Regions from separate parts of the Streptomyces sp. 1222.5 genome, predicted to be linked through region 3. Evidence: riboswitches for the same ligand, from Rfam matches in the RefSeq annotation. Region 3 holds a riboswitch; each other region holds the start of a gene.
The links. A riboswitch is a leader RNA that binds a small molecule or an ion and turns the genes downstream of it on or off. The one in region 3 is predicted to bind cobalamin.
Positions count from the first base shown of each region.

Region 1 (6,192 bases), 1.7 Mb from region 3:
GATGCTGCTCCAGATCGCCCGCTTCTGGGCGGACTCCGCCGGCTACGACCCCCACCTCGGCCGGCACCGCATCCGTGGCGTGGTCGGCCCCGACGAGTACCACGACGCCTACCCCGGTGCGGGCCGGCCGGGCCTGGACGACAACGCGTACACCAACGTCACCGCCGCCTGGGTGCTCACCCGCGCGCTGGAGCTGCTGCGCGCCCTGCCCGAGCCGCGCCGCCGCGAACTCACCGAGGCCGTCGGACTGGCCGAGGACGAGCCCGCCCGCTGGGAGGAGGTCTCCCGCACCCTGCACGTCCCCTTCCACGACGGGGTGATCAGCCAGTTCGAGGGGTACGCCGGCCTCGCCGAGCTGGACTGGGACGGCTACCGGAAACGGTACGGCGACATCCGCCGCCTGGACCGGATCCTGGAGGCCGAGGGGGACACCGTCAACCGGTACAAGGCGTCCAAGCAGGCCGACGTGCTGATGCTCGGCTACCTCTTCGCCCTGCCCGAACTGCGGTCCCTGTTCGACCGGTTGGGCTACCCGCTGGACGAGCGGACCTGGACCGCGACCGTCGACCACTACCTGCACCGCACCAGTCACGGCTCCACCCTCAGCGGCCTGGTCCTCGGCTGGATCCTGGCCCGGGCCCGCCGGACCGACGCCTGGGCCTTCGTCCAGGAGGCGCTGCGCGGCGACATCGCCGACCTCCAGGGCGGCACCACCGGGGAGGGCATCCACCTCGGCGCGATGGCCGGCACGCTCGACCTCGTCCAGCGCGGGCTGACCGGCCTGGAGACCCGGGGCGGCGCCCTGCGCCTCGACCCCGTCCCGCTGCCCGAACTCTCCTCCTACGGCTTCGCCATCCGCTACCACGGCCACTGGGGCGTCCACCTGCGCCTGCGCAGCGGCCTGCTGGAGATCGCCGTACCGGCCTCCGGCCGCGGCCCCATCGACCTCCGCCTGCGGGACCTGGCGGTGGGAGTACGGCCGGGGGAGACGGCCCGACTGGTGCTCCCGGAGTAGTCCCTCAGCTCACCCAGATCTTGCGTGTCTCCCCGTCGTATCCGGCGGCGACGCAGTGCCGCGGTGCGCCGCAGGCGAAGCTGAGGACGCCGGCGCCGTCGGGGTGCTGTGCGGGCAGTGACGTGCGCTTCCAGCTGTGCCCGTCGCCGGTGACCGTGACGTTCCGGCCCCCGGCCGGGCGGCGGCGCTCTGCGGCAACACCATGACGGTCAGCACGGCGAAGACGCAGACGACCGCGTACCACGCTCTCGCACCCAACGCTGCCCCCCGGTTCGGGTCGGATGTGGACAAGTGGGCCGAGAGCAGCGGGACGTCGGGCGACCTGGGCGCCAATCTGTGAAGGAACACCGGAACTCGTGCGGATATCCTCTGTACATGGTCAGGTTGCTGTGAGGTGTGGATCCACCGCATGAGAAGACGAAACCTCTGGGCGACGGCCGTGGCCCCGGCCGTCCTGGCGACGACGGTGCTCACCTGGTGGCTGGTCCGTGATCCCGCCCCGTACGCCCTGAGCGGCGGACCGGCGGTGCACCTCACCGTGCGTCCCGAGAAGTCCGGCCATCCGGACGCCGGGGAGGTCGCGGACGAGGCCCGACTGCTCCTCGAGGTGTACGTCCAGCGACTGAGGGCCGGTGACGCCGACGGCCTGGCCGACCTGGGCGCACCCTGGTACACCGGACGCGACCGGGCCGCGCGCGACCTGATCGACCGCTACCGCGCGCACGCCGGCGGAGCGGCCGAAGCGATCGTGCGGGACCCGGCCGTACCGTACCTGGCCGGTGTGGAACTCCGCTTCGGCGACGGCCGGCGGCAGACGCTCGGGCTCAGCCGCGACCGCGACGACGTGTGGTGGCTGCAGCTGGGAGCCGGCGACCCCGTGGCGCCGTAAACCCGCCGGACGGAGCGGCCGCCTCACGGCTTCCCCGTGGCACCCGGACCTGACGTGCCGTCACGAGAGGAAGATCACGGCGGTGGACGCGGTCTTGGCCGCGCACGCGTCTCGCGGTACGGTCTGTCCGATATCGACGACGGCGAGACGGAAGCCGGTGGGAATCCGGCACGGTCGCGCCACTGTATGCGGGGCACCCCTCGGGGTGGTCCGCCGAGTCAGACCCGTGGCCGTCGTCCTGTGCACCACCGAGATGGGACGCGAACTCCCAGAGGAGGCCCTGCCATGGCGCAGACCGTCGCCCAGCCGACTGCCGACACCCCCGCCGTTCCCGCCACGCTGCCGCTGAAGGCGATAGCCCCCTGGGCGGTCTTCTTCGGCGTCCTGATGCTTGTCCTGCTCTACTTCGTCGGCGCCGAGCAGGGCGCCACGTCCGTGTTCAACGGCACCGACGTCCACGAGTGGGTGCACGATGCCCGCCACCTGCTCGGCTTCCCCTGCCACTGACGCGAGGGACGCCGCGCACCATGAACTCCGCAACGGTAAGAAACCTCCTCGTGCGGGGCATGCTCGCCGGCCTCGTGGCCGGCGTGCTCGCCCTCGTCGTGGCCTACCTCCTCGGTGAGCCGAGCGTCGACCAGGCGATCGCCTTCGAGGACGCCCACTCCCACGAGCACGAGATGGAAGTCGTCTCCCGCTCCCTGCAGTCCACCGCCGGCCTCGCCACGGGCGTTCTCGTCTACGGGGTCGCCTTCGGCGGCATCGCCGCGCTCGCGTACTCCTTCGCGCTCGGCCGTGTCGGCCGTTTCAGCCCGCGGGCGACCGCGCTGCTGCTGTCAGGCTGCGCGCTGGTCGCCGTGTACGTCGTGCCGTTCCTGAAGTACCCGGCCAACCCGCCGTCCGTCGGTCAGCCCGAGACCATCGGCAAGCGGACCACCCTGTTCTTCCTGATGATGGCCCTCAGCGTGCTCCTCGCGGTGGGCGCCACCATCCTCGGCAAGCGTCTCGCGCCCCGTCTGGGCAACTGGTGGGCGACCGTCGTCGCGGTGGCCGCCTTCGTCGTCGTCATCGGGCTCGCCTACGCCTTCCTGCCCGCCGTCAACGAGCTGCCCGCGCACTTCCCGGCCCGCCTGTTGTGGCGGTTCCGGCTCTCCACCCTGGCCATCCAGACCGTCCTGTGGGTCGGATTCGGTCTGCTCTTCGGCGAGTTGGCCGAGCGGCAGCTGAACCCCCGGCCGGCCAGGGCATCTTCCGGACGGACGGTTCCCGCCCCGCACTGACGGTCACGGGACACCGGGCGCCCCTTCGGAACGGGCGTTCGCGCCGCGCGGTGGTGACGCTGCCGCGCCGGCGCCGGGTAGGCGGCCTCCTGAGCCATGGCGACCGCCCCGGCTCAGGAGGCGGCGGCCGCGTCCCGTCCGGCCAGCGGCTGACCGAGCCGCAGATTCCACCGTCCGGCCCGGCCGCTCAGTTCCGTCGCCGTCAACGGCGGCACGTCCAGCCGCCAGAAGGCGGCCGCAGGCAGACCGAGGACGTGCACGACCGCGGCCCGCACGACCTCCGGCTCGACCACGGCGAGGGTGCGGCCGTCCGTGCCCTGTACGGCGTCCAGCCACCGCCCGACCCGCTCGCACAGCTCCCGCACCGACTCGCCGCCGTGGGGCGCGGATCCGGCGTCGGTGAGCCAGCGGCCCACGGCCTCCGGCTCGGCGGCCCCGACCTCCTCCAGGGTGCGGCCTCGCCAGCGGCCCGCGTCCAGACCGGCCGGCGCCGAGTCCCGCGCACCGACGAGGCCCAGCGCCTCGGCCGTCTCCCGGCAGCGCACGCTCGGTGAGGTCAGCACCCGGCCGGGGGCGCGCAGGCACCCGGCGGCGGAGCGGGCGCGGGCCGCCCCGGCCTCGTCGAGCGAGTCGCCGTCGTCGAAGCGGGCCCGCCGCATCGACGGGCTCGTCGCGGGCGAGACGAGGGTGACGCGGCTGGTCACGTGCTTGTTCCTCCTGCTGCTGTCCCGGGTTCGTGCGCCGGGGCCGGGGCCGGGTACCGGGAGCGGCCCGGCGGTACGGCCGCGAACCTAACACCCGCCCCGAGACGGCAGGCACCTCGTCCCGCGACCCGCGGTACAACACGACGAGGGTGTTTAGCCCGCTCCCCGTGGGTCACGCGATTCGGGAAACCCGGTGCCGGCCGGGACCGCCCCCGCGCGTGCGCGGGTAGGAGGCGAGTGCCGCCCCCGCTGGCGGTAGACCGGTGCCCAGGAGCCGCTGCGCCGCCGTCGGCGCACGACGAAAGGCAGCCTCATGACGGAGATCCGCCCCGCCACCACCTCCGACTCGGGCGCACCGGTGGAGAGCGACGAACACTCGCTCACCGTCGGCCCCGGAGGACCGATCCTGCTCCAGGACGCGTATCTGATCGAGCAGATGGCGCAGTTCAACCGGGAGAGGATTCCCGAGCGCCAGCCGCACGCCAAGGGAAGCGGCGCCTTCGGCCATTTCGAGGTGACCCACGACGTCAGCGCCTACACCAGGGCGGCGGTCTTCCAGCCCGGCACGCGCACCGACCTGGTCGCCCGCTTCTCGACCGTCGCGGGTGAGCGCGGCAGCCCGGACACCTGGCGCGACCCGCGCGGCTTCGCGGTGAAGTTCTACACCAGCGAGGGCAACTACGACATGGTCGGCAACAACACGCCGGTGTTCTTCGTCAAGGATCCGATGAAGTTCCAGCACTTCATCCGGTCCCAGAAGCGCCGCGCCGACAACAACCTGCGCGACCACGACATGCAGTGGGACTTCTGGACCCTCTCCCCGGAGTCCGCGCACCAGGTCACCTGGCTGATGGGGGACCGGGGCGTGCCGCGGACCTGGCGCCACATGAACGGCTACACCTCGCACACCTACATGTGGATCAACGCGGCCGGCGAGCGGTTCTGGGTGAAGTACCACTTCAAGACCGACCAGGGCATCGAGTGCTTCACCCAGGACGAGGCCGACCAGATGGCCGCCGCCGACACGGACTACCACACCCGTGACCTCTTCGAGCACATCCGGGACGGCGACTTCCCCAGCTGGACCCTGTACGTGCAGGTCATGCCGTACGAGGAGGCCACGTCCTACCGGTTCAACCCGTTCGACCTCACCAAGGTGTGGCCGCACGGCGACTATCCGCTCATCCAGGTCGGGCGCATGACCCTGGACCGCAACCCCACCGACAACCATGCCCAGATCGAGCAGGCGGCCTTCCAGCCGAACAACCTCGTCCCCGGTATCGGGCCGAGCCCGGACCGCATGCTGCTGGCCCGGCTGTTCTCGTACGCGGACGCCCACCGGTACCGCATCGGGGCCAACTACCAGCAGCTGCCGGTGAACGCCCCCGTCGTCGACGTCCACACGTACTCCAAGGACGGGGCGATGGCGTACCGGAACACGACCGATCCGGTGTACGCGCCGAACTCCAAGGGCGGACCCGCGGCGGACACCGAGCGCTTCGGCTCCCCGCCCAGCTGGACCGCCGACGGCGAGATCACCCGCGCGGCCTACGTCTCCCACCCGGAGGACGACGACTGGGGGCAGCCCGGCACCCTGGTGCGCGAGGTCCTGGACGACGCGGCCCGTGACCGCCTGGTCGACAACGTCGTGGGGCATCTCCTGAACGGCGTCAGCGAACCCGTCCTGGAACGTGCCTTCACCTACTGGTCGAACATCGACGAGACCCTCGGCAAGCGCATCGCCGACGGCGTACGGGCCAAGGCGGACGAGAAGGACCCCAAGGCCGCGGAACAGGCCAACCCGGCCCGGAGCTCGATGCAGCACAAGGCCTGACCACCGGGCGCGCCCCGAGCGCGCCGCCCGGCAGCCCGAGAGCGGCCGCCCCTGGGTTCCCCGTCCCGGGGCGGCCGTCGTCGCACCGAGCGCGAAGTCGGGGCCCCTCCCCGCGACGGTGACTCTACGGAGTTGTCCGGCCACTCTCGATCGCTTCTGTCCGAGCCCGGACCCACGTACTGCGATAAAATTCGAGCCTTGGGATCCGCGCGGCCGAGCCGCCCCGCACGGTGCGAAAAGGCGGCCGGCACCTGCTCGATCAGCAGGAGAATCCACCAGTGCCAGGGGGCCGGTCGGCGGCTCCGCGTTCCGTTCACCCGTAGGTCGGCTTCCATGGACCTCAACACCATCACCGAAGTCATCCGGCGACCGTCCGAGCGGCCGGGGACGGACTGGCGCGAGGGCGACGCCTGGCTCGCGGGCGGGACATGGCTCTATTCCACGGAGCAGCCCGGCCTGCGACGGCTGAT
Region 1 is NZ_FNSZ01000001.1:1,470,203-1,476,394, reverse strand. Features, by position in the region: gene BLW57_RS06700 (glycoside hydrolase family 65 protein) at 1-1,015, shown strand, start outside; gene BLW57_RS06695 (hypothetical protein) at 1,152-1,355, shown strand; gene BLW57_RS06690 (hypothetical protein) at 1,425-1,904, shown strand; cobalamin riboswitch at 2,008-2,153, shown strand; gene BLW57_RS06685 (CbtB domain-containing protein) at 2,190-2,411, shown strand; gene BLW57_RS06680 (CbtA family protein) at 2,432-3,184, shown strand; gene BLW57_RS06675 (histidine phosphatase family protein) at 3,298-3,888, opposite strand; gene BLW57_RS06670 (catalase) at 4,202-5,722, shown strand; gene BLW57_RS06665 (FAD binding domain-containing protein) at 6,056-6,192, shown strand, end outside.
Region 1: linked by a shared signal. The riboswitch ahead of BLW57_RS06685 (CbtB domain-containing protein) and the one ahead of BLW57_RS14235 (ribonucleoside-diphosphate reductase subunit alpha) in region 3 are both predicted to bind cobalamin.

Region 2 (6,192 bases), 2.7 Mb from region 3:
CCGTACCGCTGCCCATGGCGATGCCCAGATCGGCGCCGGCGAGTGCGGCGGCGTCGTTCACGCCGTCCCCGACGACCGCGACCCGCCCGCCACCGTCCTGCAACCGCCGGACGAGGGCTGCCTTGTCCTCGGGCGTGCAGCGGGCGTGCACCTCGTCGATGCCGAGTGCGCCGGCCACGGCTCTGGCGGGTGCCTCACCGTCACCGGTGGCGAGAACCGGCCGGATCCCGAGTCGGCGCAGTCGGTCCACGGCTCGGTAGCTGCCGGGCCGGACGACGTCGCCGACCGCGATCAGCGCCTCGGCGCGTCCGTCGACGCGTACGAGGACGGGTGTGTGCGCGGCGTTCTCCGCGGCCGTGAGCGCGGCCCCCAGCACGGTCGGCAACTCGCCCTCCGGGGAGAGGACTTCCACTGTTCGGCCGTCGACGCGGCCGCGTACTCCCCGTCCCGGTGTGGCCGTGAAGTCGCGGACGGCGGGGAGCGGTTGCCCGGCCAGTGCGCGTCGCGCGCAACTGGTGACGGCTCGCCCGAGCGGGTGTTCCGAACCCTGTTCCACGGCACCGGCCAGGCGGAGGACCTTCTCCTGGCCTAGACCGCCCGGAGCCGCGGTGATCCTGGCGACGGTCATGTGGCCGCTGGTCAGCGTGCCGGTCTTGTCAAGGACCACGGTGTCGACGTGCCGCAGTGCCTCCAGGGTCCGCGGACCGCCGACCAGTACGCCCAGTTGGGCGCCGCGGCCGGTCGCGGCCATGAGGGCGGTGGGCGTGGCCAGGCCGAGCGCGCAGGGGCAGGCCACGACGAGTACGGCCACGCACGCGGTGATCGCCGCCTGGGGGTCGGCTCCGGCGCCGAGCCAGAACCCGAGCACGGTGACGGCTACGGTCAGCACGACGGGTACGAACACCCCGGCCACGGCGTCGGCCAGGCGCTGCGCCCGCGCCTTGCCCGCCTGGGCGTCGGTCACCAGCCGGGTGATCCGGGCCAGTCGGGTGTCGCTCCCGACGGCGGTGGCTCGCACCAGGAGCAGACCACCGGCGTTGACCGCTCCTCCGACGAGGGCGGATCCGGGCCCCACCTCGACCGGCTCGCTCTCGCCGGTGACCAGGGAAAGATCCAGGGCGGAACTGCCCTCCACCACACGGCCGTCGGTGGCGACCCGCTCACCGGGGCGCACGGCGAAGACCTGCCCCACCCGCAGCTGTTCGATGGGCACGGAACGCTCGCCGTGCCCATCGTGCACGGACACCTCCTTGGCGGCCAGCTCCGCGAGCGACCGCAGGGCGGCTCCGGTACCTCGCCCGGCCCGCGCCTCCAGGAACCGTCCGGCGAGCACGAACAGCGGTACGCCGACCGCGGCTTCCAGATACACGTGCGCGGGGCCGTCCAATGCGGACGGCAGCAGACTGAACGGCATCCGCATCCCCGGGTCGCCCGCTCCCCCGAGGAACAGCGCGTACGCCGACCAGGAGAAGGACGCCACCACGCCCAGCGACACGAGGGTGTCCATGGTGGCCGCGGAGTGACGCAGTCCGCGCACCGCCCGTACGTGGATCGGCCAGGCGCTCCACACCGCCACCGGGGCCGCCAGCACGAAGCACAGCCACTGCCAGTTCCGGAACTGCAGGGACGGCACCATCGACAGGACCAGCACGGGAACGGCCAGCAGCGCGGTGACCACGAGCCGCTCGCGCTCCTGGAGCGCGGCGGACTCGGCATCCTTCTCGCCACCGTCGGTCCCGTCGCGCCTGTCCGGTGCGGCGGGCTCGGGCAGCGCGGCCTCGTACCCCGCCCGCTGGACGGCCGTGACGAGGTCCTCCGCGGGGATGTCCGCGGGATGGCTGACCCGGGCGCGTCCGGTGGCGAGGTTGACGGTGGCCGTGACCCCGTCGAGCCCGGCCAGATTCTTCTCCACCCGGCGGACGCACGCGGCACACGTCATACCGCCGACCGTCAGATCCGTGACCACCAGCGGCGCCAGGGGTTCGGCCCCCATCACTCACCGCCGCCGTGCATGCCGGGCATGTCACCCGTGCCGCCTCCGCTGCCTCCGCCGCCTCCGGAGCCGTGCATGCCCGGCGCCACCGGCCCGGCGGCCGATCCCACGGCGTACGCCGCCGAGAAGACCAGCACCAGCAGCAACAGGAAGCCACAGAGCCTGGGCGGGGGCAGCAAGGTGCGGGGAACCGCGGCCGCTCTGCGGAAGGGGTGTCGGGACTCGGCCATGCTCGACCTTTCTGGTCGCTCGAACCGTCGTACGGCGCAAGAGATCGCAGCCGTACCGCTCCAGCAGTCGGACGGATCGGTGGCGGAGTTCCCGCACGGGACGATGGCGTAGGCCACATGGCGGACCCGTGCGGAGCTCGACGTCAGCCGGTGTCGGCGGAGCGGGTGTTCCAGCGTTCCTCGATCCTGGCCAGGCGCCAGTAGGCGATGGCGACCGCCCAGACGACCACGAACAGACCGACGATGACGTAGCCGACGCTGTCCAGGTCGAGCCCCGCGATCCAGCCGGTGACGCCGTCGCTCAGGCCGAGCTTGTCGTGCAGGACGCCGACCAGTTCGATGGTGCCGACGAAGAACGCGACGGCGATGGACAGGCCGGTGATCGTGAGGTTGTAGAACACCTTGCGGACGGGGTTCGAGAACGCCCACTGGTAGGCGAAGTTCATGAACGTGCCGTCGAGGGTGTCGAACAGGCTCATGCCGGCGGCGAACAGCAGGGGCAGGCACAGCACCGCGTACCAGGGCAGCCCGGCGGCGGCGCCGTTGCCGGCCAGCGCGAGGAGCAGGACCTCGGTCGTGGTGTCGAAGCCGATCCCGAAGAGGAAGCCGAGGGGGAACATCTGGCCCGGGCGGCGGATGGACCTGGTGAGCCGTCCCAGGATGCGGTTCATGAACCCGCGCGAGTCGAGGTGCGCCTCCAGCTCGGCCTCGTCGTACTGGCCGGCGCGCATGGCCCGGAAGACCCGCAGGATGCCGAACAGGGCCACGAGGTTGAGCGCGGCGATGAGGTACAGGAAGGACCCCGAGACCGTGGTGCCCACGGTGCCCAGGACCTGGTGGGTACGGGAGCCGTCGTTCATCAAGGTGCCGGCGAGCTTCGCACCGCCGGCGACCAGGGCGGCCATGGCGACCACGACGCTGGAGTGCCCGAGGGCGAACCAGAAGCCCACGGAGACGGGCCGCTTGCCGTCTGCCATCAGCTTGCGGGTGGTGTTGTCGATCGCGGCGATGTGGTCGGCGTCGAAGGCGTGCCGCATGCCGAGCGTGTAGGCGGTGACGCCCAGCCCGACCCCGAACGCCTTGGTGCCGACCTCGTAGTGATGCGGTATCACCAGCAGGAAGAGGATCCCGAAGGCGACCACGTGCAGTGCCACGATCACGGCCAGGAGTCCCGCGGTGCGGACGGTGTCCTCGCGACGCCAGCGGAAGGACGGTTCGGCGTCGGTTTCGGGCACGCCTTGGGACACGGTCATGCGGTCACGCTCCAGCACCTCGTGGATCAGCTTCGTGATGCCGTGGCCGGTCTCCTGGCTGACGGGTCGACGCGCCCGCCCCTGCCTTCCCGGCCGTGCGGCCAGTGGCATACGTGGGGCGGGAACTCCCCGATCACAGTGGCGAGGGCCGCTCCGGACTGAGCCCCTGAGGGCTGTCACCGGTCTTCCCGAACACCACGGCCCGCCCACCCTAGAAGGCCGAGGTCGTCGGCTGCAAGATTGCACAACTGCGCAGGTATGGAGCCGATCGTCCGGGGCTGCGATGATGGCGGCATGCATCTCGTCCCCGCGGACCGTGCCGGGCGGCGCACCATCGACGGCCACCGGGTCTGTGACGCCATCGCCGCCGTCGGCGAGCCCGAGCGGGTGCGCACCTGGGCCGACCGCTTCTCCCTGCTCTCCGATCCCGGGCGGCTGTCCCTGCTGCTCGCCGTCCACGAGGCCGGTCCCATCGCCGTCTCCGACCTGGCCGTGGCCACCGGAATGCGCGACACCACCGTCTCCCAGGCACTGCGCCTGCTGCGGGCCGCGGGAGTGGTCGAAGGCCGCAAGGACGGCCGGATCGTGCGCTACCACCTCGTCGACGGGCCGACGGCCGCGCTGCTGGAGCACTGCAAGTCCGCCGACACCGGCGACGTCCGCGTACGGCCCCACCGGTCCGAGGAGTAGGGCACCGAACGCGGCTGCGCACCGGGGAGCGACCGCGGTACCGCGCCGCGTCGGCATCCGGGCCGGTGTCGGCCGGAGCCCTCAGCCGCGGGCGCGGGCGTTGAGCCGGGCGGCCTGTCGCGTCAGGTGGTCGCGTTCCGCCAGGTTGGGAGCCTTGTGCGCCGCCTCGGCGTACAGGCGGGCGGCCGTCACCACATCCCCGTCGCGCTCGTGCAGGTACGCCGACACGGCCGAATGGCGGGGCAGCGACGCGTCCAGTTCCGCCAGCGCGGCGAGCCCGGCACGCGGGCCGTCCGCCTCGCCGACGGCGACGGCGCGGTTGAGCCGGACGACGGGGCTGTCGGTGAGGCGTACCAACTCGTCGTACCACTCGACGATCTGCACCCAGTCCGTGTCCTCCGCACGCTGCGCGTCCGCGTGCAGGGCGGCGACGGCCGCCTGGGCCTGGAACTCGCCCAGCCGGTCCCTCGACAGAGCCGCCTGCAAGAGGGTGATGCCCTCGGCGATCGCCTTCGTGTCCCAGCGGCCGCGGTCCTGCTCGGCGAGCGGCACCAGGCTGCCGTCCGGCCCGGTCCGGGCGGGCCGCCGGGCATGATGCAGCAGCATCAGCGCGAGCAGCCCCGCCACCTCCGGGTGGTCGATCCCGGCCGCGAGCTGCCGGGTGAGCCGGATCGCCTCCGCGGCGAGGTCGACATCACCGCCGTACCCCTCGTTGAAGATCAGGTACAGCACGCGCAACACGGTGGCGACGTCGCCCGGCCGGTCCAGCCGCACGCCCGAGACGGTGCGCTTGGCCCGGCTGATGCGCTGGGCCATGGTCGCCTCGGGCACCAGGTACGCCCGGGCGATCTGCCGGGTGGTCAGCCCGCCCACCGCGCGGAGCGTCAGTGCCACCGCCGACGACGGCGTGAGCGAGGGGTGTGCGCACAGGAAGTACAGCTGGAGCGTGTCGTCCACCGCGGGCGAGGGCGCCGGTGGCGGCTCCTGGTCGACACGGTCCTCCCGCCGGCGGCGGGCGGCATCCGCCCGCACCGCGTCGAGGTACCGGCGCCAGGCCACGGTCACCAGCCAGCCCTTCGCATCCCGCGGCGGATCGGCCGGCCACACGCGCACCGCTTCCAGCAGCGCGTCCTGTACGGCGTCCTCGGCCGCGGCGAAGTCCGCGCCCCGCGCCACCATGACGGCGAGCACGCCGGGCGTCAGACTTCGCAGCAGCACCTCGTCCACGGCCGGGTCACTCCGTGACGGTCGGCGGCTCGGCGAGGAACGGGCGCAGCTCCAGCCACTCGTGGATCGGCTCGCCGCCCGCGCCCGGCGCGGCCGACAGTTCGCCCGCCAGCTCGACCGCCCGCTCGTAGGTGTCGACGTCGATGACCATCCAGCCGGCGATCAGGTCCTTGGTCTCCGCGAACGGGCCGTCGGTGACCGGCGGGCGCCCCTCACCGTCGTACCGGACCCACGTCCCCTCCGGGGCCAGCGCCTGGCCGTCGACGAACTCCCCGGTCTTCTCCAGCCGCGCCGCGAAGTCGCGCATGTACTGCACGTGCGCCGTGATCTCGTCCTGCGTCCACTGGTCCACGGGCACGCAGTTGGCAGGGGCCGGCGCGCCCCGGTAGTGCTTCAGCAGCAGATACTTCGCCATGGTGACCTTCTCCTCGAATCTCGTGCGGCCCATTGTGGCCGCCTTCACCCCGGAGACGGAGCGGGTCACGCGATCTCGACATCGCCGCCGGAAGTTTTTCAAGCCGGGTGCGACGCCCTTGCCCGAACGGACTTCCCGCACGTCGGCTCGGCCGTGCCTCAGCCGCCCGGGCTGCCGGCCTCGGGGAGTCTGCGTGCCATGCGTTCGTCGTGCACGAACAGGGCCAGGCCGGCCGCCAGCACCACGCAGGCCGCCCACACCGCGTGCACACCCCATTGGAACGTCAGCCAGCCCCCGCCGAACGCCCCCGCGAGGAAGGCCAGCACGACGGCCGCGAAGTGGCGTGCCCGGCGCCGGGCGTCCGCGCTCCGGCCGACCACCGCT
Region 2 is NZ_FNSZ01000001.1:538,719-544,910, forward strand. Features, by position in the region: gene BLW57_RS02615 (heavy metal translocating P-type ATPase) at 1-1,993, opposite strand, end outside; gene BLW57_RS02620 (hypothetical protein) at 1,993-2,223, opposite strand; gene BLW57_RS02625 (Nickel transporter NicT) at 2,367-3,476, opposite strand; cobalamin riboswitch at 3,503-3,691, opposite strand; gene BLW57_RS02630 (ArsR/SmtB family transcription factor) at 3,771-4,166, shown strand; gene BLW57_RS02635 (RNA polymerase sigma factor) at 4,248-5,393, opposite strand; gene BLW57_RS02640 (YciI family protein) at 5,401-5,808, opposite strand; gene BLW57_RS02645 (YoaK family protein) at 5,967-6,192, opposite strand, start outside.
Region 2: linked by a shared signal. The riboswitch ahead of BLW57_RS02625 (Nickel transporter NicT) and the one ahead of BLW57_RS14235 (ribonucleoside-diphosphate reductase subunit alpha) in region 3 are both predicted to bind cobalamin.

Region 3 (6,192 bases):
CCAGGCGTACGCGTACATCGAGGAGAGCTTGCCGATGGTCGGCGTCTCCAGGAACAGGTTCAGCGACTGCGCCTGATCCAGGTACGGGGTACGCGCCGCGGCCATGTCGATGAGGCCGCGCTGCGGGATCTCCCAGGCGGTGCGGTACAGCTGCCGCACGTCCGCCGGGATCCAGGCGAAGTCCTGCACCGAGCCGTTGGACTCGCGCAGCGCCTCGCGGGTGCGCGCGTCCCACACGCCCAGGTCCTTCAGGTCCCGCACCAGATAGGAGTTGACCTGGAGGAACTCACCCGACAGCGTCTCGCGCTTGAACAGGTTGGAGACCTGCGGCTCGATGCACTCGTAGACGCCCGCGATGGAGGCGATGGTGGCGGTCGGGGCGATGGCGAGGAGCAGCGAGTTGCGCATGCCGACCGAGGCGATCCGCTCGCGCAGCGCCGCCCAGCGCTCCGGCCAGGCCGGCTCCACGCCGTAGTGGTCGGGGTGCAGCACACCGCGGGCGGTACGGGTCTTCTCCCAGGCCGGCAGCGGGCCGTTGCGCTCGGCGAGGTCGGCGGAGGCCTCGTACGCGGCCAGCATGATGCGCTCGGCGATCCGCGTCGACAGGGCCTTGGCCTCGGGGGAGTCGAAGGGCAGCCGCAGCTTGAAGAAGACGTCCTGCAGACCCATCGCGCCGAGGCCCACCGGCCGCCATCTGGCGTTGGAGCGGCCCGCCTGCTCGGTCGGGTAGAAGTTGATGTCCACGACGCGGTCGAGGAAGGTGACGGCGGTGCGGACCGTCTCGTCCAGCCGCTCCCAGTCGATGTCGCCGTCGACGACGAAGGCGCCCAGGTTGACCGAGCCCAGGTTGCAGACCGCGGTCTCGCCGTCGTCCGTGACCTCCAGGATCTCCGTGCAGAGGTTCGAGGAGTGGACGACGTGGCCCGGCTCGGCCGTCTGGTTGGCGGTGCGGTTGGCCGCGTCCTTGAAGGTCATCCAGCCGTTGCCGGTCTGTGCCAGCGTGCGCATCATGCGGCCGTACAGGTCACGGGCAGCGATGGTCTTCCGGGCCAGCCCGGCGGCCTCGGCCTCGCGGTACGCGGCGTCGAACTCCGCGCCCCACAGGTCCACCAGCTCGGGCACGTCCGCCGGGGAGAACAGCGACCACTGCTCGTCGGCGTTGACGCGGCGCATGAACTCGTCCGGGATCCAGTGCGCCAGGTTCAGGTTGTGCGTACGGCGGGCGTCCTCACCGGTGTTGTCCCGCAGCTCCAGGAACTCCTCGATGTCGGAGTGCCAGGTCTCCAGGTACACCGCGGCCGCGCCCTTGCGCCGGCCGCCCTGGTTCACCGCGGCCACCGAGGCGTCCAGGGTCTTCAGGAACGGGACGATGCCGTTGGAGTGCCCGTTGGTGCCACGGATCAGCGAACCGCGGCTGCGGATCCGGGAGTACGACAGACCGATCCCGCCGGCGTGCTTGGAGAGCCGCGCGACCTGGTGGTAGCGGTCGTAGATGGAGTCCAGCTCGTCCAGCGGGGAGTCCAGCAGGTAGCAGGACGACATCTGCGGGTGCCGCGTACCGGAGTTGAACAGGGTGGGGGAGGACGGCAGGTAGTCGAGGCGGCTCATGAGCCTGTAGAGCGCCGCGACCTCGTCCACCGAGCGGGTGGTGTCGTCCTCGGCCAGGCCGGCGGCGACCCGCAGCATGAAGTGCTGGGGCGTCTCGACGACCTTGCGGGTGAAGGGGTGCCGCAGCAGGTAGCGGCTGTGCAGGGTGCGCAGGCCGAAGTAGCCGAAGCGGTCGTCGGCGGCCCGGTCGACCAGCGCGTCCAGCCGCCCGGCGTGCAGCCGGACGAACTCGGCGGTCCGGTCCGCGATGAGCCCCTCCCGGTGTCCCACGGCCACGGACTCGGTGAACGAGGTGACGCCCTGCGAGGCGGCCTCCTCGCGGATGGCGAGGGTCAGCAGTCGGGCGGCCAGCCGGGAGTAGGCGGGGTCCTCGGAGATCAGGCCGGCGGCCGCCTCCGTGGCCAGCTCGCGCAACTCCGCCTCGTCGGCCCGCGCGGACCGGCCGCGCAGCGCGGCGGCGGCGACCCGGCCGGGGTCGGCGTCGGGGAGGTCGGCGGTCAGCTCGGTCAGGGTCCGCAGCAGCGCGGCACCGGGACCGGCGGTCTTCAGCTCGCTGACTGAAGCCGGGTCTGCTGGCGCGATGGTCACGTGGGGCTCTCCCTCGCTCGGCACAGGGCCTGGCGGAGGGCAGGGGGCAGCCACGAGCGCGCACGGCGTCGCGTCCACCGGCCCACTCCGCGAGGCCCGGACGTCTGTGAGCACCCGGACCGGACGGCCGGGCGCGCTGGCGGCAGGTCCTCGGACTGAACAGGCGTGCGGAGACACGCAAGTACACCGTTGCGGGACAGTTCCGGATTCGCACCGGATTCCCCTGCGGCGACAGCGAGGATGAGCATACATCTTGTGCTCGCCCGCCACGCCACCCCCAGATGTTGTGTCGCCGTCGGTTTCAGAGCGTCAACTGGTAGGTGAGAAGAGTGATGTCGCCGGCCGCCTGCCCGGGCGGCGGCGGTGTGCCGGGCGGGAACGACGACGGGCCGCCGGATCCCCTCCGGCGGCCCGTCGCGCGGCTGTCGCTCAGTGACCGGTGCCCGCCGTCGCCGGCGGCAGCTCCACCTGGACGCCCGGGTCGCCGGCGTCCGCGGTGTAGTCCTCCGGCCGGGTCTGGTCGAGGCCCTCGGGGGCCTTCACGGCCTTCAGGACGAAGGTCAGGACCACGGTGACGACGACGTTCAGGACGAACGCGGTGAGACCGATGTACCCGATCTCGCCGATACCCGGGATCTCCTTCGCGGAGCCGCCGAAGTGCTTCTGCGTCGGCGAGGCCACCCCGTACGCGGCGACCGTGCCGTACACCATGCCGACCGCCCAGCCGGCCAGCAGCGCCCAGCGGTGGAACCAGCGGGTGAACAGGCCGCCCACCAGGGCCGGGAAGGTCTGCAGGATCCAGATGCCGCCCAGCAGCTGGAAGTTGATGGCGACCGTCTTGTCCATGGTGAGGACGAAGACCAGCGCGCCCACCTTCACCAGCAGCGACACGATCTTGGAGACCTGGGCCTCCTGCTTGGGCGTGGCGTCCGGCTTGATGAAGTCCTTGTAGATGTTGCGGGTGAAGAGGTTGGCCGCTGCGATGGACATGATCGCCGCCGGCACGAGCGCGCCGATGCCGATCGCCGCGAAGGCCACGCCCGCGAACCAGTCCGGGAACATGTCCTCGAACAGCTGCGGGATCGCCAGCTGCCCGTTGGTCACCTTCACCCCGGCCGCGATCGCCATGAAGCCCAGCAGCGCCAGCAGGCCCAGCATGAGCGAGTACAGCGGCAGGATCGTGGTGTTCCGGCGGATCACCTCACGGCTCCTGGACGACAGGGTCGCGGTGATCGAGTGCGGGTACATGAACAGCGCGAGGGCCGAGCCGAGCGCCAGCGTGGCGTACGTCCACTGGCCCGCCTCGGGCGGGACGAGCGCGCCGCGCGGCTTGCCGGTGGCGGGGTTGACCTGGCTGAACGCGCCGCCCGCCTTGGCGAAGACGTCGTCGAAGCCGCCCAGCTTGATCGGGATGTAGATGATCGCCACCGCGATGACGATGTAGATCAGCGCGTCCTTGACGAACGCGATCAGCGCGGGCGCGCGCAGGCCGGAGGAGTACGTGTAGGCCGCGAGCACACCGAAGGCGATGAGCAGCGGGAGGTCCTTCACGAACCAGTTGGTGTTCTCGCCGCCGCCGACGCCCATCACGTCGAGCACCGCCTGGATGCCCACGAGCTGCAGCGCGATGTACGGCATCGTCGCCAGGATGCCGGTGAGCGCCACCGCCAGCGACAGGCCCTTCGAGCCGAACCGGCCGCGCACGAAGTCGGAGGTGGTGACATAGCCGTGCTTGTGGGACACGGACCACAGGCGGGGCAGGAAGGTGAAGATCAGCGGGTACACCAGGATCGTGTACGGCACCGCGAAGAAGCCGGACGCGCCCGCCGCGTAGATCGCCGCCGGGACGGCGACGAAGGTGTAGGCCGTGTACAGGTCACCGCCCAGCAGGAACCAGGTGACCCAGGTGCCGAACGACCGGCCGCCCAGGCCCCATTCGTCCAGGGAGTGCTCGTTCTCGGCCCGGCGCCAGCGCGCGGCCAGGAAGCCCATGACCGTGACGGCCAGGAAGAAGAAGATGAAGACGCCGAGCGCGACGCCGTTGACCCCGTCCTTCACTGCGCGGCACCCCCCTTCGCACCGTTGCGGGAACGCTGGTCGTGCTGCCACAGCTTGTACGCGGTCATCGTGAGCGCGGTGGAGATCAGCACCCAGAGCATCTGGTACCAGTAGAAGAACGGGATCCCGATGAACGTGGGGTCCGTCTTGGCGTACGAACCGAGCCACAGCATCGCGACGAAGGGCGCCACCAGACACAGGCCGATGACGACCCGGACCGGTGTCACCACCGGAGGTCTCACTTGAGGTGTTTCGGACATGCCACGGCTCCCGTCCCCTTGCTGATCACGCGTGTAATGCGCAGGCAATCTAGGTGACGGGATCAGTGCACGGGAAGACCTCGTCCGGATATCGGTATGCCGATTTCGGGGTGGCGGTGTGAAGAGATGCCGCCGGGGTCAGTCCACGGGCCGCTTCAGCCGCGCGACGAACTTGTACCGGTCGCCCCGGTACACGGACCGCACCCACTCCACCGGCTTGCCCTCGCGGTCCAGCGAGTGCCGGGAGAGCATCAGCATCGGCAGGCCCACGTCCGTGCCGAGCAGGCCCGCCTCACGGGGCGTGGCCAGGGAGGTCTCGATGGTCTCCTCGGCCTCGGCGAGGTGGACGTCGTAGACCTCGGCGAGCGCGGTGTACAGCGACGTGTACTTAACGAGCGAGCGGCGCAGGGCCGGGAAGCGCTTGGCGCTCAGATGCGTGGTCTCGATCGCCATCGGCTCGGCGTTGGCCATGCGCAGCCGCTCGATGCGCAGCACCCGCCCGCCGGCGGTGATGTCCAGCAGGTCGGCGAGCCGGTCGTCGGCCGTGATGTAGCCGATGTCCAGCAGCTGCGAGGTCGGCTCCAGGCCCTGGGCGCGCATGTCCTCGGTGTACGAGGTGAGCTGCAGCGCCTGGGAGACCTTGGGCTTGGCGACGAAGGTGCCCTTGCCCTGGATGCGCTCCAGCCGGCCCTCGACGACGAGCTCCTGCAGGGCCTGGCGGACGGTGGTGCGGGAGGTGTCGAACTCGGCGGCCAGCGTGCGCTCGGGCGGTACCGGCGTGCCCGGCGCCTGCGTCTCCGTCATGTCGAGCAGGTGCTTCTTCAAGCGGTAGTACTTGGGCACGCGCGCGGTACGGACGGTCGTGCCGGCCTCGTTCTCCGCACTGCTGACGTCGGTGCTCATGCTCTGCCTTCCCGGCTCCGGATGCCGAAAGCGACCGACCTCGCATCGGCCACGGCTCACATCGTGGCACGGCTTCGTGCGCCAGGAGTCCACCCCGCACGCTCCGTGATCTCCTCTGTATACCGGGGCCCCTGCTGTTGGTCTAGTCCATCAGGGGCAGTGCGTGCGGCGACGCCCCGGCCGCGCCGCCGCCGCTGCGGTCAGATCCCCTGCCACTCCGGCTTGTGCGCGTAGGTGTGGCGGAAGTAGTCGGCCAGCTTGAGCTTGCTCGCGGCCGCCTCGTCGACGACCACCGTGGCGTGCGGGTGGAGCTGGAGCGCGGAGGCCGGGCAGACCGCGGCGACCGGTCCCTCGACGGTCGCCGCGACGGCGTCCGCCTTGCCCTCGCCGGTCGCCAGCAGCACCAGGTGCCGGGCCTCAAGGATCGTGCCGATGCCCTGGGTGATGACGTGGTGCGGGACCTGCTCGATGTCACCGTCGAAGAAGCGCGCGTTGTCGACGCGGGTCTGCTCGGTCAGCGTCTTGATGCGGGTGCGCGAGGCGAGCGAGGAGCACGGCTCGTTGAACCCGATGTGCCCGTCGGTCCCGATGCCGAGCAGCTGGAGGTCGACGCCGCCGGCCGCGACGAGTTCCCGGTCGTACGCCTCGCACGCCGCCTGAACGTCCGCGGCCGTGCCGTCAGGGCCCATGAACGCGTCCATGCCGATCCCGAGCGGCTCCAGCACCTCCCGGCGCAGTACAGAGCGGTACGACTCCGGGTGGTCGGCGGGCAGCC
Region 3 is NZ_FNSZ01000001.1:3,195,485-3,201,676, reverse strand. Features, by position in the region: gene BLW57_RS14235 (ribonucleoside-diphosphate reductase subunit alpha) at 1-2,196, opposite strand, end outside; cobalamin riboswitch at 2,320-2,479, opposite strand; gene mctP (monocarboxylate uptake permease MctP) at 2,626-4,254, opposite strand; gene BLW57_RS14225 (DUF3311 domain-containing protein) at 4,251-4,514, opposite strand; gene BLW57_RS14220 (GntR family transcriptional regulator) at 4,653-5,417, opposite strand; gene nagB (glucosamine-6-phosphate deaminase) at 5,618-6,192, opposite strand, start outside.